Regions from separate parts of the Rossellomorea sp. ABR4_012 genome, predicted to be linked through region 2. Evidence: riboswitches for the same ligand, from Rfam matches in the RefSeq annotation. Region 2 holds a riboswitch; each other region holds the start of a gene.
The links. Region 2 has a riboswitch for S-adenosylmethionine ahead of ACXAFV_RS05445 (methionine ABC transporter ATP-binding protein). Riboswitches for the same ligand answer to the same signal wherever they lie in the genome.

Region 1: it holds a riboswitch for S-adenosylmethionine, as region 2 does, so the genes downstream of both, ACXAFV_RS00625 (Na+/H+ antiporter NhaC family protein) here and ACXAFV_RS05445 (methionine ABC transporter ATP-binding protein) in region 2, are expected to answer to the same signal.
Region 3: it holds a riboswitch for S-adenosylmethionine, as region 2 does, so the genes downstream of both, ACXAFV_RS20465 (YezD family protein) here and ACXAFV_RS05445 (methionine ABC transporter ATP-binding protein) in region 2, are expected to answer to the same signal.

What each region holds. Positions count from the first base shown of each region.
Region 1 covers NZ_JBSWVK010000001.1:123,539-127,586, forward strand. The annotation lists gene ACXAFV_RS00620 (MFS transporter) at 1-1,023, opposite strand, end outside; SAM riboswitch class I at 1,272-1,376, shown strand; gene ACXAFV_RS00625 (Na+/H+ antiporter NhaC family protein) at 1,507-2,823, shown strand; gene ACXAFV_RS00630 ((S)-benzoin forming benzil reductase) at 2,898-3,653, opposite strand; gene ACXAFV_RS00635 (helix-hairpin-helix domain-containing protein) at 3,849-4,048, opposite strand, start outside.
Region 2 covers NZ_JBSWVK010000001.1:1,118,879-1,122,926, forward strand. The annotation lists gene ACXAFV_RS05430 (toprim domain-containing protein) at 1-120, shown strand, start outside; gene ACXAFV_RS05435 (thioredoxin family protein) at 123-446, shown strand; gene ACXAFV_RS05440 (hypothetical protein) at 743-1,096, shown strand; SAM riboswitch class I at 1,214-1,319, shown strand; gene ACXAFV_RS05445 (methionine ABC transporter ATP-binding protein) at 1,478-2,500, shown strand; gene ACXAFV_RS05450 (methionine ABC transporter permease) at 2,497-3,165, shown strand; gene ACXAFV_RS05455 (MetQ/NlpA family ABC transporter substrate-binding protein) at 3,181-4,002, shown strand.
Region 3 covers NZ_JBSWVK010000006.1:136,447-140,494, forward strand. The annotation lists gene ACXAFV_RS20455 (MoeB/ThiF family adenylyltransferase) at 1-38, shown strand, start outside; gene ACXAFV_RS20460 (L-cystine transporter) at 181-1,563, shown strand; SAM riboswitch class I at 1,726-1,835, shown strand; gene ACXAFV_RS20465 (YezD family protein) at 1,922-2,074, shown strand; gene ACXAFV_RS20470 (phosphoadenylyl-sulfate reductase) at 2,183-2,881, shown strand; gene ACXAFV_RS20475 (inorganic phosphate transporter) at 2,939-3,961, shown strand; gene sat (sulfate adenylyltransferase) at 4,003-4,048, shown strand, end outside.

The DNA.
Region 1 (4,048 bases), 1.0 Mb from region 2:
GGTGACGGCTGTGGCCGTGATATGAGAAGGCGTGATTTCTCTTATATAACGCAGTCCAGCCGGAACAAACAGTCCGATTGCAAGGCCCTGCATGACAGCAGAACTGTAAACGAGCAAGAGGCTTGGTTCCGTAAAGTAGAACAGCCAGCGGAGCATGGAAGCCGCCCCTGCCAAAGCCGCTACGGTCAACAAACCGAACCGGTCAATCCAATTACCTGCAACCCTCATAAATGGTACTTCAGACAGTACCGCAATCAAGAAAGCGAGTCCGATTCCCGCATATGTACCGCCTGAATCTTCTACAAATAAACCAAAGTACGTATTATTAGCCAGATTCGGACCGAACACCATGAAAGTGACGGCCAAGAAAATCAAAAACTTTTTAAGAGTAAATAATTCCTTCATTCCCGCTTTCAAATCCAGTTTGGCAGAGGCGCGTTCCTTAGGAAAACGGAAAGCCAGCACAGCCGACATGACCAGGCAAACGAAGAATGCGTAGAAAATGATGGTCGGGCCGATAAAACCTTCTGACAGTTTTCCCATCACATACACGGCAACACCGAAGCCCAATGATCCAAATAATCGTATATTTCCATAATTATATCGCACTTTACTTGTGTACTTCAGACTGATACTGTCTGAAACGGGTATGATCGCGCTCTGGAAAACAGCAACCAGAATCGCGATCAGAAGGAGTCCGTAGTAAAGGTCGGTCACTACATACCCAAGGGCAAACATCCCGGCAACCAATGAAGTAAAGGCCAGCACCTGTGTCGGACGATTCGTCGTATCACTCACCATTCCCCAGATAGGCTGAAAGAATATCATCATAATGGGGCCGATCGACATGATGGTCCCGATCTGGTATCCATTCAATCCAACACTTTCACTTAAATACACACTTAAAAGCGGGTATAGACTGCCCACACCAAAAAACGTCAAAAAATAAAAGCCTTGCAAGGTAAAGACTTGATTGCGTATCGTTCTTTCCACTTCCGTATCCTCCAGATGTTTTTTATCCATATAATACTAGCCCTATTTTAGAAGATTGTAAATAAAGCCGTTCCTTTTTATGGATAAACCATAGCCTATATAAAAATGATTCAACAGCCGATAAACCCTATTGCTTTCAAGCTCTATGGAACTAAATCACGATGGCTGGAAATTTTTTTTGAACGAATAGTACAGAACACAAACAAATTTCCGTTTGACTTTTCCTCTTAAACGCCTTAAAGTATGTAAGTATAATTTTAAATGAATATGACGTATTCTTCTTATCCAGAGAGACGGAGGGACTGGCCCTACGATGTCTCGGCAGCGGACTCCTTACGAGTGCTGTGCCACATCCAGCAAGCATATTGCTTGAAAGATAAGAAGAGTGTTTCTTTTATTGGGAACCTCTTCTTATCGGGAAGAGGTTTTTATTTTTATCCAGCAAGGTACTAATCATATCGTGGTTATTACCATCGCAATCCATTCTAGTCAATTGTCAAAGGAGTTGTTCAAATGTTTAACGAAAAAGGAAATCTTCTGGCATTACTGCCATTACTCATATTTGTTTCACTCTTCCTCGGTGCGGGGATCATTTCAGGAGATTTTTACGCATTCCCAGTATTAGTTTCCATTATAATCGCAGCTGTAGTGGCGTTGTTCATGAACCGAAAGGACTCCCTGAATAGTAAAGTGGAACGCTTTGCCAAAGGGGCCGGACACCCTGATATTATGATCATGGTCTTCATCTTCCTTTTAGCAGGAGCATTCTCGGGAGTCGCTGAAAAAATGGGCGCTGTTGATTCAACGGTGAATCTGGCTCTATCTGTACTTCCGGAAAACCTTCTGATCGTTGGATTATTTTTAATTGCAGCATTTGTTTCATTATCCATGGGTACTTCAATGGGTACGATCGCGGCACTTGCGCCGATCGGTGTAGGAATCAGTTCGGGTACGGACATCGCCATGCCTGTTGCGATGGCTACGGTCATCGGTGGTGCGATGTTTGGTGACAATCTCTCATTCATTTCTGATACAACGATTGCAGCCGTCCGTACGCAGAAAACGGAAATGAAAGATAAATTCAAAGTGAACTTCTTTATCGTTCTGCCAGCAGCTATTCTAACGATGGTGATCTTATACTTTATTACGGCAGGCAATCAGTCAACGGTTGATACCGAGGCCTTTAACTGGGTGAAAATCCTCCCTTATCTGGGAGTCATCATCGGCGCACTTGCAGGATTGAATGTGTTTGTCGTGCTATTCGGAGGGATCGTGCTCTCTGGAATCATCGGATTTGCCGATGGAAGCTTTACTCCTTCCAGCTATTTTGGAAGCATTGCCGATGGAATGACGGGAATGGCTGAAATTGTGATTTTGACCGTCCTTATCGGAGGTGTGGTTGAACTAATCCGTTATAATGGCGGAATACAGGCGCTGCTTTATCTTGCCACCCGCAAGATCCGCTCTCCACAAGGGGCACAACTGGCGACGGCCGGACTTGTAAGTTCAACAAACCTTTGTACGGCAAACAATACGATCTCTATCATCATTGCAGGTCCGCTTGCGAAAGAAATCGGTGAGAATTATGGAGTCGATTCTCGTAAGTCTGCAAGTATCCTGGATATATTCTCTTGCTCCGTACAAGGCTTGATCCCATATGGAGCACAAGCGTTATTAGTAGCAGAAACAGCAGGAATCTCGCCATTAAGTGTTATTCCATATGCTTTCTATCCGATCCTGACAGCAGTATGCGGGTTGGTTGCGATTCGATTTGCACTACCGAAGTTTACACGATCAAAAGCACCTAAGCCGAGCACTGCACGTTCATAATAAGTACAAAAGAGACAAACCCATTTATCGGGTTTGTCTCTTTTTTTTGTTTATTTTAATAATATCCATTGAATTTATAACAAGTCATTCACATGATATAGCTTACCAGTTTCAACATCCGATTCGGTCACAAGCTTTACGAGGACCTCAGCTACTGTATCCGTGTCCCTAAGCATTCCTTGTTCTTTGTAACGCTTAAAGTTTTCAACATCGGCGAATGCTTCTTCTGAAGAAGAACGGATGGTTCCCTGCATATCCGTATCCATTACCCCAGGGCTGAACGCAATCACTTTATGTGCACTGCCCTTTTTTGAAAGCTCAAGACTTACGGTTTCCGTCAGCATATTGATCCCGGCTTTCGTGGAACAATACGTGCTCCATCCATAAACAGGTCTGCTCCCGGCACCAGAACTCACATTGACCATGATTAGCCTGCTTTCTGAACCTTGGGAGGCTTTCAGCATTTCATTCGTAACAATCATAGGAGATAGCAAATTGACATTCACACTCTTTTCAAGATCCGTGTTCTCAACCTGCCCGGAAGGATTGATGGGTGTCACGACCCCGGCATTTTGAATCAAGAAGATCCGGTCAGCATCCGACTTAAATACTTGTTCTCCCGCCTTTTGTGCTGCGCTCTCTGTTTCTCCTGGATTGGAAAGATCGCATTGGATATACTCGTAGGAGACTCCTTCCCCAACACACATTTCCTTTAATGCGTCATTATCCGAACGGGAAATGTTAATAAGCGAAATCCCTTTCTTAATGAACAGCTTAGCGATTGACTCCCCCAACCCCCGGGTGGCGCCTGTAACAATGGCATAATCCATGTGATCCTCTCCTTTCTTATATGATTGATTATATAGGAGACGCTTTGAATCACAAAAATTTTTGATTTTCGTTGTACACCGCTGTTGATTTCCGTGCAGCAGCTAGATTCCGTTATTTATTAAAATAAACTTTATAGCTAACTAATGAAAGAGCTTCACCATTTAAAAGTGAAGCCCATTGGGGTTAAATATACCTTAACGCCCCTCATCCCAGGCCTTTGTCGGCCGGTCGTCAGGGTAGCCATATTTTTCCCGATATGCTTTTCTTTCTGAGGTAAAATCCCACCAGTTCTTCTCACTGTCAGGGTGCCTTGCATGGTGGACGACACATCTCAAGGAATCTTCTACACAGGGATCCATCCACACCCCGTACTTCTTTTCGAGGTTGTTGATCA
Region 2 (4,048 bases):
TTATATATCGACCGGATGTATAAAGAAGTGGCCTCTGCGCCTGAATATCATCTGGCTTCTGTACTGATTGGCGCCAATATTGATGTACACACGGAATATTTGGAAAAAAGGATGAGTTGACGTTGAATGAGGTAAGTAGTACAAGTGCGCTATATGATTCCATAAACACACACGATTTAAATGCCGTTTATCTCTACACCCCGATGTGTGGGACATGCCAGGTAGCAGGAAAAATGATGGAAGTCGTCAAAAAGCTTCCGCAATCCTTTCATTTTGATAAAGTCAATTTGAATTACTTACCACAGTTTGCAGAAGAACAATCTATTGAAAGTGTACCATGTTTAATCCTGTACAATAATTCTGAGGAGATGGAAAGGATCTATGCCTTTCAATCTGTTCCCTATCTATATGAAATGTTGAAGAAAACGGAGGCCTTTAGTAGATAAAGGTCTTTTTGTTTGGCTATTTTCGCAAGCACTTCACGTATCGGGAAAGCAAGCGGCTACACGTGAAAATCAAACAGCCTTTTTAGCAGTTTCATCATAAAACCTTTCTACAAACTAGGACATATTTCTTGGGAAATGAAGAGAAATTGCTCAGAATTTATATTCTGAATATTCAAAACTATCTATTTCGACAGAAACTCATTACCTCTTTTAAAATCATGTCGAGCGACTAAAAAAGGATAAAATACCCAAAAGTAGAATTAAGTAGTAGTAAGAAGATTCGCGGGAGGGTATGTATGAGAAACTATTTACAGGCGCTAATTGACCAATGTCATTCGAAGTACCATCTGCAGCTATTATTTCCTTCAAATCCATTCATTCTTACATTTGAATGTGAAGATCAGCTTTACTCAATTTCCCTGTCAAATAAAGAATGTTTTATTGTGGAGGATGCTATTGAATGTGATCCTCAATTTGTCATTGATGGAAGTGAAGAAATGATCACATGTGTACTTAAGGGGCATGAGCTATTGTCGCGAATGGTCGAGAACAATCAATTATCTGTTCGGGGAGGTTACCGCCCTCTGTTGTTCGCCGAGTCTGTGTTATGGCTCACAAGACCCATGATAAAAGAAACTGTTGAAATATAGCGATTACTTTAATCTTCTGAAAAAAAGAATTGACACCCCCTATACGTGGTGATAAAATCACTTTTGTAGTAAATTTTCTGAGACTTTACACTCATTAACTTAATATATTTAGACTTACTCTTATTCAGAGTGGTGGAGGGACGTGCCCTATGAAGCCCGGCAACCGTCAATTTTATTGAAATGGTGCCAATTCACTCAAAGCATATGCTTTGAAAGATAAGAGGAAGGATAGTCATATGATTATGCCTTTCTGCTTATCTGCGGAAAGGTTTTTTTATTGTTCATTTATTAATGGTGACTGACACGCATAGTAGATTAGAGAGAACATTAATTCGTATTAGAACGATCGTTTTACTTGGAAGAAAGAAGGTGGCTGACAACATGATCACGATCTCAGACGTGAAGAAAATCTATCAATCAAAAGCAGGACCCATTTCAGCAGTGGATGGGGTAAACCTTTCCATTCAGGAAGGAGAAATATTTGGAGTGATCGGCTATAGTGGCGCCGGTAAAAGTACGTTGATCAGGATGCTGAACGGACTAGAGGTTCCGTCTGAAGGAACAATCGATGTGAACGGTCAGACGGTGTCAAAGATTAAAGGCAAGAAGCTGCGTGAAGCACGACAGTCCATCGGAATGATCTTTCAGCACTTCAATCTATTATGGTCAAGGACAGTCCTTGAAAATATTCAGTTCCCGTTGGAGATAGCCGGGGTTTCTAAAAAAGAAAGAAATCGCAGAGCCAAGGAACTGCTGACACTGGTCGGTCTTGAAGGGAGAGGGGATGCGTACCCTTCACAACTGAGCGGAGGGCAGAAGCAGCGTGTTGGAATCGCCAGGGCACTGGCGAACAATCCAAGTGTACTACTGTGTGACGAAGCAACTTCTGCACTGGATCCCCAGACGACTGATTCAATTCTGGATTTATTGGTCGATATCAATAAGCGTCTTGGACTGACCATCGTTCTGATCACTCATGAAATGCATGTCATCCAAAAAATCTGTCACCGTGTGGCAGTCATGGAGAATGGAATCGTTGCTGAGCTGGGAGATGTGCTTGAAGTATTCCGTAATCCTAAGCAGCAAGTGACGAAGCGTTTTGTAAAAGAAGTGTCGCAGGATCAGGATTCAGAAGAAGTGATGAACCAGTTGATCAACCGCTATCCAACCGGGAAGGTTCTGAAGTTTACCTTTGTTGGAGAGTCGACCGGACAGCCGTTGATCACTTCGCTGATCAGGAGGTTTGACCTTGAGGTAAACATCCTGCAAGGCCAGATTTCCCAGACACAGAAAGGTGCATATGGCACACTGTTTGTTCATTTGGACGGAGAAGAATCACAGCTTAGAGAAGCTCTTCAGTTCGCTGAAGGCCAGCTGGTGAAAGTGGAGGTGATGGCAGGATGATGGAAACGATATTTCCGAATGTTGATTGGGAAAAACTTTGGGAAGCAACGGTGGAAACCCTGTATATGACAGGGATGTCTGTTATCATCACATTTATTTTAGGTATCATTCTAGGTATCATTCTATTTCTGACTTCCAAAGAAAACCTATGGGAAAACAAACTGACTTACACTGTAACAAGCTCTGTGGTGAATGTATTCAGGTCAATTCCGTTCATTATTCTGATTGTACTGTTGATCCCATTTACTAAATTTTTGTTGGATACAATCCGCGGAGCCAATGCTGCATTGCCGGCATTGATCATTGGAGCAGCACCGTTCTACGCCAGAATGGTCGAAATCGCGCTCAGAGAAGTGAATAAAGGGGTAATCGAAGCTGCCAAGGCGATGGGAGCAAAAACGAGTACGATCATCCTGAAGGTTCTCCTGCCGGAATCAATGCCTGCATTAATTTCGGGAATAACGGTCACAGCCATTGCACTTGTTGGTTATACAGCGATGGCAGGTGTCATTGGAGCCGGCGGCCTGGGTAACCTTGCTTACCTGGATGGTTTCCAGAGAAGCCGTGAAGATGTAACACTTGCGGCAACGATTATGATCTTGGTCATAGTGTTTGCCATTCAAATCATTGGTGATTTCTTTACAAATAAATTAGATAAACGATAAAAGGAGAGAAAGAACATGAAAAAATGGGTAGCAGGAGTTATTGCAGCAACAAGTATTTTTGGATTGGCAGCTTGCGGAAGTACAACAGGAGGAAGCGAAGATAAAAAGGAATTGGTGGTGGGGGCTTCAAATATCCCTCATGCAGAAATTCTTGAAGAAGTAAAACCGATTCTTGAGGAAAAAGGAATCGAATTACAAATCGAAACGTACCAAGACTACATTTTACCTAACAAAGATCTTGAAAACAGCGACTTGGATGCCAACTACTTTCAACATATCCCGTACTTGGAATCCCAAAAAGCAGAGCACGGCTACGAATTTGAAAACGCGGGCGGAATCCACATCGAACCAATCGGCGTTTATTCCAAGAAATATGATTCATTAGAGGAGCTGCCGGAAGGCGCGACGATCTTAATGAGTAATTCCGTCGCAGATCATGGGCGTATCCTTACCCTGCTTGAAGAAAAAGACTTGATCACCCTCAAAGATGGTGTGGACAAAACGAAAGCGACGCTTGAGGACATTAAGGAAAATCCGAAGAAGCTGAAGTTTGATTATGAATATGAAGCTGCCCTTCTGCCTCAATTATATGAAAACGAAGAGGGCGATGCTGTCCTGATCAATTCAAACTATGCGATTGATGCGGGGTTGAATCCTTTGAAAGATTCGATTGCAATCGAAGATAAAAATTCACCTTACGTAAACGTAATTGCAGTTAACAAAGGTGATGAGAACAAGGAAGAAGTAAAAGCACTTGTAGAAGCTCTCCGTTCAGATGAAATCCAGGAGTTCATTACGAACGAATGGGGCGGAGCAGTCGTCCCTGTAAAAGAATAAATATGAATGCAGAGAACCTGTGGCGCGGCCATGGGTTCTTTTTTGA
Region 3 (4,048 bases), on a different contig from region 2:
CGGAAGCAAAATCACTCTATCATCGATATTTCAGCTGAATGATGAAGAAGGCCCGTCCCTCGATGCATTAACGCGTTAGAGGGGCGGGCCTTTTCCATCATATCTTGTTCATATGCATCATAAACTACATTAAGCCTTTGGCCAGCAAGTCATTACAACCCGGAAAAAGGAGGTTTTATGATGAATGTTTGGGTCGTGTTGTTGAATCTTCTGATGTTTATTGTTCTTATTGGTGTTTTAATTTATTTGCAAAAAAGGAAGGTTTCTTTTTCAAAGAGGGTGTTCACAGCTCTTGGTCTCGGCATCGTATTTGGCTTTGTCCTGCAGTGGTTGTATGATCCCGGTGATGAAAATCTACTTCAGTCGATCGAGTGGTATAATATCGTCGGCAGCGGCTATATCAAGCTTCTGCAAATGATTGTCATGCCGCTTGTGTTTGTGTCGATCATTTCTGCTTTTACTAAACTGAAACAATCCCACAATCTGGGCAAAATTTCTGTGTTGATACTCGGCCTGTTAGTTGGAACGACGGCTGTTGCAGCAGCTGTAGGAATCGCGACGACCGCAGCATTTGATCTGGAAGCTATACAGATTGAACAAGGTGATGCAGAAGCGGCGAGAGGGGCACAGCTTGAAGAGCGTGCAGCGGCCATGGAAGGCCAGAGCTATCCGCAAAAAATCCTCGAGCTGCTCCCGGCCAATCCGTTCTATGACTTTACAGGTCAGCGTGCGACATCAACGATTGCTGTCGTCATCTTCGCTGCATTTATTGGGGTAGCATATCTTGGAGCTCAAAGAAAAGATCCGGAAGCAGCTTCGTTTTTTAAGAGAATGGTGGATTCCGTTTATTCGGTCATTATGAGAATCGTCACATTGGTATTGAGACTTACTCCATATGGCGTGTTGGCGATCATGGCAAAGACGGTCGCTTTAAGTGACTTCGATGCCATCACCAAACTTGGTGAATTTGTAGTTGCTTCATATATTGCTTTGCTCATCATGTTTGTCATTCATCTCATTATGTTGACACTTGCAGGATTAAACCCTGTAACGTATGTGAGAAAAGTATTACCTGTTTTAACGTTTGCTTTCACTTCGAGGTCCAGTGCAGGAACACTCCCGTTGAATATCCATACCCAGACGAGAAAGCTGGGCGTTTCAGAAGGGATCGCTAACTTTTCTGGATCATTCGGGCTTTCTATTGGTCAAAATGGATGTGCAGGAGTATATCCTGCCATGCTTGCCGTCATGATTGCGCCGACTGTGGGGATCAATCCATTGACTCCTTCTTTCATTTTGACGCTCATCCTGATCGTTGCCATTTCCTCTTTTGGAGTCGCAGGGGTCGGTGGAGGAGCCACATTTGCCGCTATCCTCGTGCTATCTGCGATGGACCTGCCGATCGCACTTGCCGGTCTTTTGATATCTGTAGAACCGCTGATTGACATGGGGAGGACTGCAGTTAATGTCAGCGGGGCTATGACTTCAGGCGTGATTACAAGTAAAGTGACCGGAGAATTGGCTTCCGAAGTTTATAATGAGGGGCAGGTGGCAGAAGAGTAACCACTATTTGTATACCACTAAATAATTGAATGAATAATATATTAAGTGAAATCAAGAAAATGAGATTTATTGAACTTTTATTAAAGTTTATAAATCTTATCGAAAAACTCGGGTTGACATCTTTCGGAAACGTGATATTATTTAGAATATTAAATTAAATATTTCTTATCCAGAGCGGTGGAGGGACCTGGCCCATTGAAACCCGGCAACCTACTTTTATCTAGTAAGGTGCTAATTCCAGCAAAATGTGGAGTCATTTTGGAAGATAAGGTAACCTATACCTGAACAGCCTTCCAGAATGGAAGGCTGTTTTTTCTTTCAGACTATGACTGGATAAGACGAAGTTTGGGGGAATCTTGTGGCAAATCAAGACAATCAAGAAGCATTTGATGAAGTTGTTGAAAATGTGAAGTCGATGTTAAAGACGATGAAATACGGGTCGATTACAGTCGTGGTCCAGGATGGAAAAGTTGTACAGCTGGAGAAAAATGAAAAGGTTAGACTTAAATAAACTGAAATGCTGACTAGACAAACTAGAGGCGTTTAACACTCTGAGGGAATCCCTTTCTGTGTTTGACGTCTCTTTTTCTTTTTTCAGCTCAGTAAAGGGGGTTGTATATTGTTAACCTATCAAAATTGGAAGTACCCAAACTTTTCTTTCCGCGTTGATGAAACCTATAAAGGTGCCTTGAATGTTCTCCAGTGGTCTTATGAACATTTCGGAGATGATATCGTGTATGCGTGCAGTTTCGGAATTGAGGGAATTGTACTGGTTGATTTGATCTCCAAGGTCAAACCTTCGGCAAAAATTATCTTTCTGGATACAGACGTACATTTCGAAGAAACGTACGAAACGATTGAAAAAGTCAGAAACAGGTATCCCGACTTAATCATTACGTTCAAGAAATCAACATTGTCATTAGATGAACAGGCTGTGAAATATGGTGAAAAATTGTGGGAGAACGATCCCAATCAATGCTGCCGCTTAAGAAAACTCATTCCGCTGGAAGAAGCATTATCAGAAGGGCATGCCTGGATCTCAGGATTGCGGAGAGAACAGTCAGAAAGCAGGAGCAATGTGAATTTCATTAATAAGGATGAAAAGTTTAAATCGATAAAAATTTGCCCGCTCATCCATTGGACGTGGAAAGAAGTGTGGAGGTATGTCCACAAACACCAACTTCCTTACAACACACTCCATGATAAAGGCTATCCCAGTATTGGGTGTTCCCACTGTACGGCACCTGCCTATAACATGGACGACTTACGCTCAGGCAGATGGAAAGGCTCAGGTAAGACAGAATGCGGTCTTCATTAAGGAGGGGGAAGATCGTTGCTTGAAGTGACTGCACTTCTTGTATGTCTATTTTTTGCGATGAACATCGGTGCGAGTGGAGCGGCTGCATCGATGGGTGTGGCTTATGGTGCAGGTGCGGTGAAAAACATGAGAACAGCCTTATTGATATGCTCTGCCGGGGTGTTTCTCGGCGCTGTGCTGGGAGGCGGGGAAGTGGTGAAAACGATCAGTTCAGGAATTATCCCGCCAGGCATCCTTACTATTGAGATCGTGGTTATTATCCTGCTTTCTGCTACTCTATCGCTGTTTCTGGCCAACCTGATGGGCATTCCGCTGTCGACCAGTGAGGTAACGGTCGGGGCAGTTGTTGGAGCGGGTGTCGCATATAAGGTTCTATTTATAAAATCTCTGCTCGTAATCATGATGTTTTGGATTGTTGTGCCACTGGCAGCCTTCCTTATCACCTGGTTGACCGGAAAAAGCTTGTACCTGCTGGAGAAGAAAGGGTATCTATTCAGGAAAAAGTGGATGGGTGTTGTGCTGGTAGCAGCAGGGTTCTTAGAAGCTTTTTCTGCAGGCATGAATAATGTAGCCAATGCTGTCGGACCACTTGTTGGAGCAGGGATGTTGTCTGTTGGGAAAGGCATTTGGCTGGGCGGCTTTTTCGTAGCTCTCGGTGTCGTTTTATTAGGGGGCAGGGTAGTTGAAACCAACGGAAAGAAAATTGTTCAGTTTACAAAAATGGAAGGCATCGTCATATCGAGTACAGGAGCTGTTCTTGTGATGATCAGCTCCCTATATGGAATGCCGATGCCGCTTACTCAGGTAACGTCATCCTCCATCATTGGTCTCGGGGCTGCGAAAAGGGGAAAGGTGATGCTGAAGAAGAAAATCGTATCGAAAATCATCAAGATCTGGGTGGTATCACCTCTTATTTCGCTCAGTATGTCCTATTTTATGATCAAGCTTCTGATTCAATCAGATTTGTATTCAATTGTCGTACCTGTCAGCGTGATAATTGCAACCATAGGTGCTCTTTCTTTAATGAAGATCATAAATGAAGAAAAAAGATCTGTTCATGAAGAAGGTGGAGGCATCTGAGTTCAAAACCAACTAAAACGATAGATATAAGGAGGATGGAAATGAGTTTACAACCACATGGAGGAACATTGATTCAGGCTTTCCATG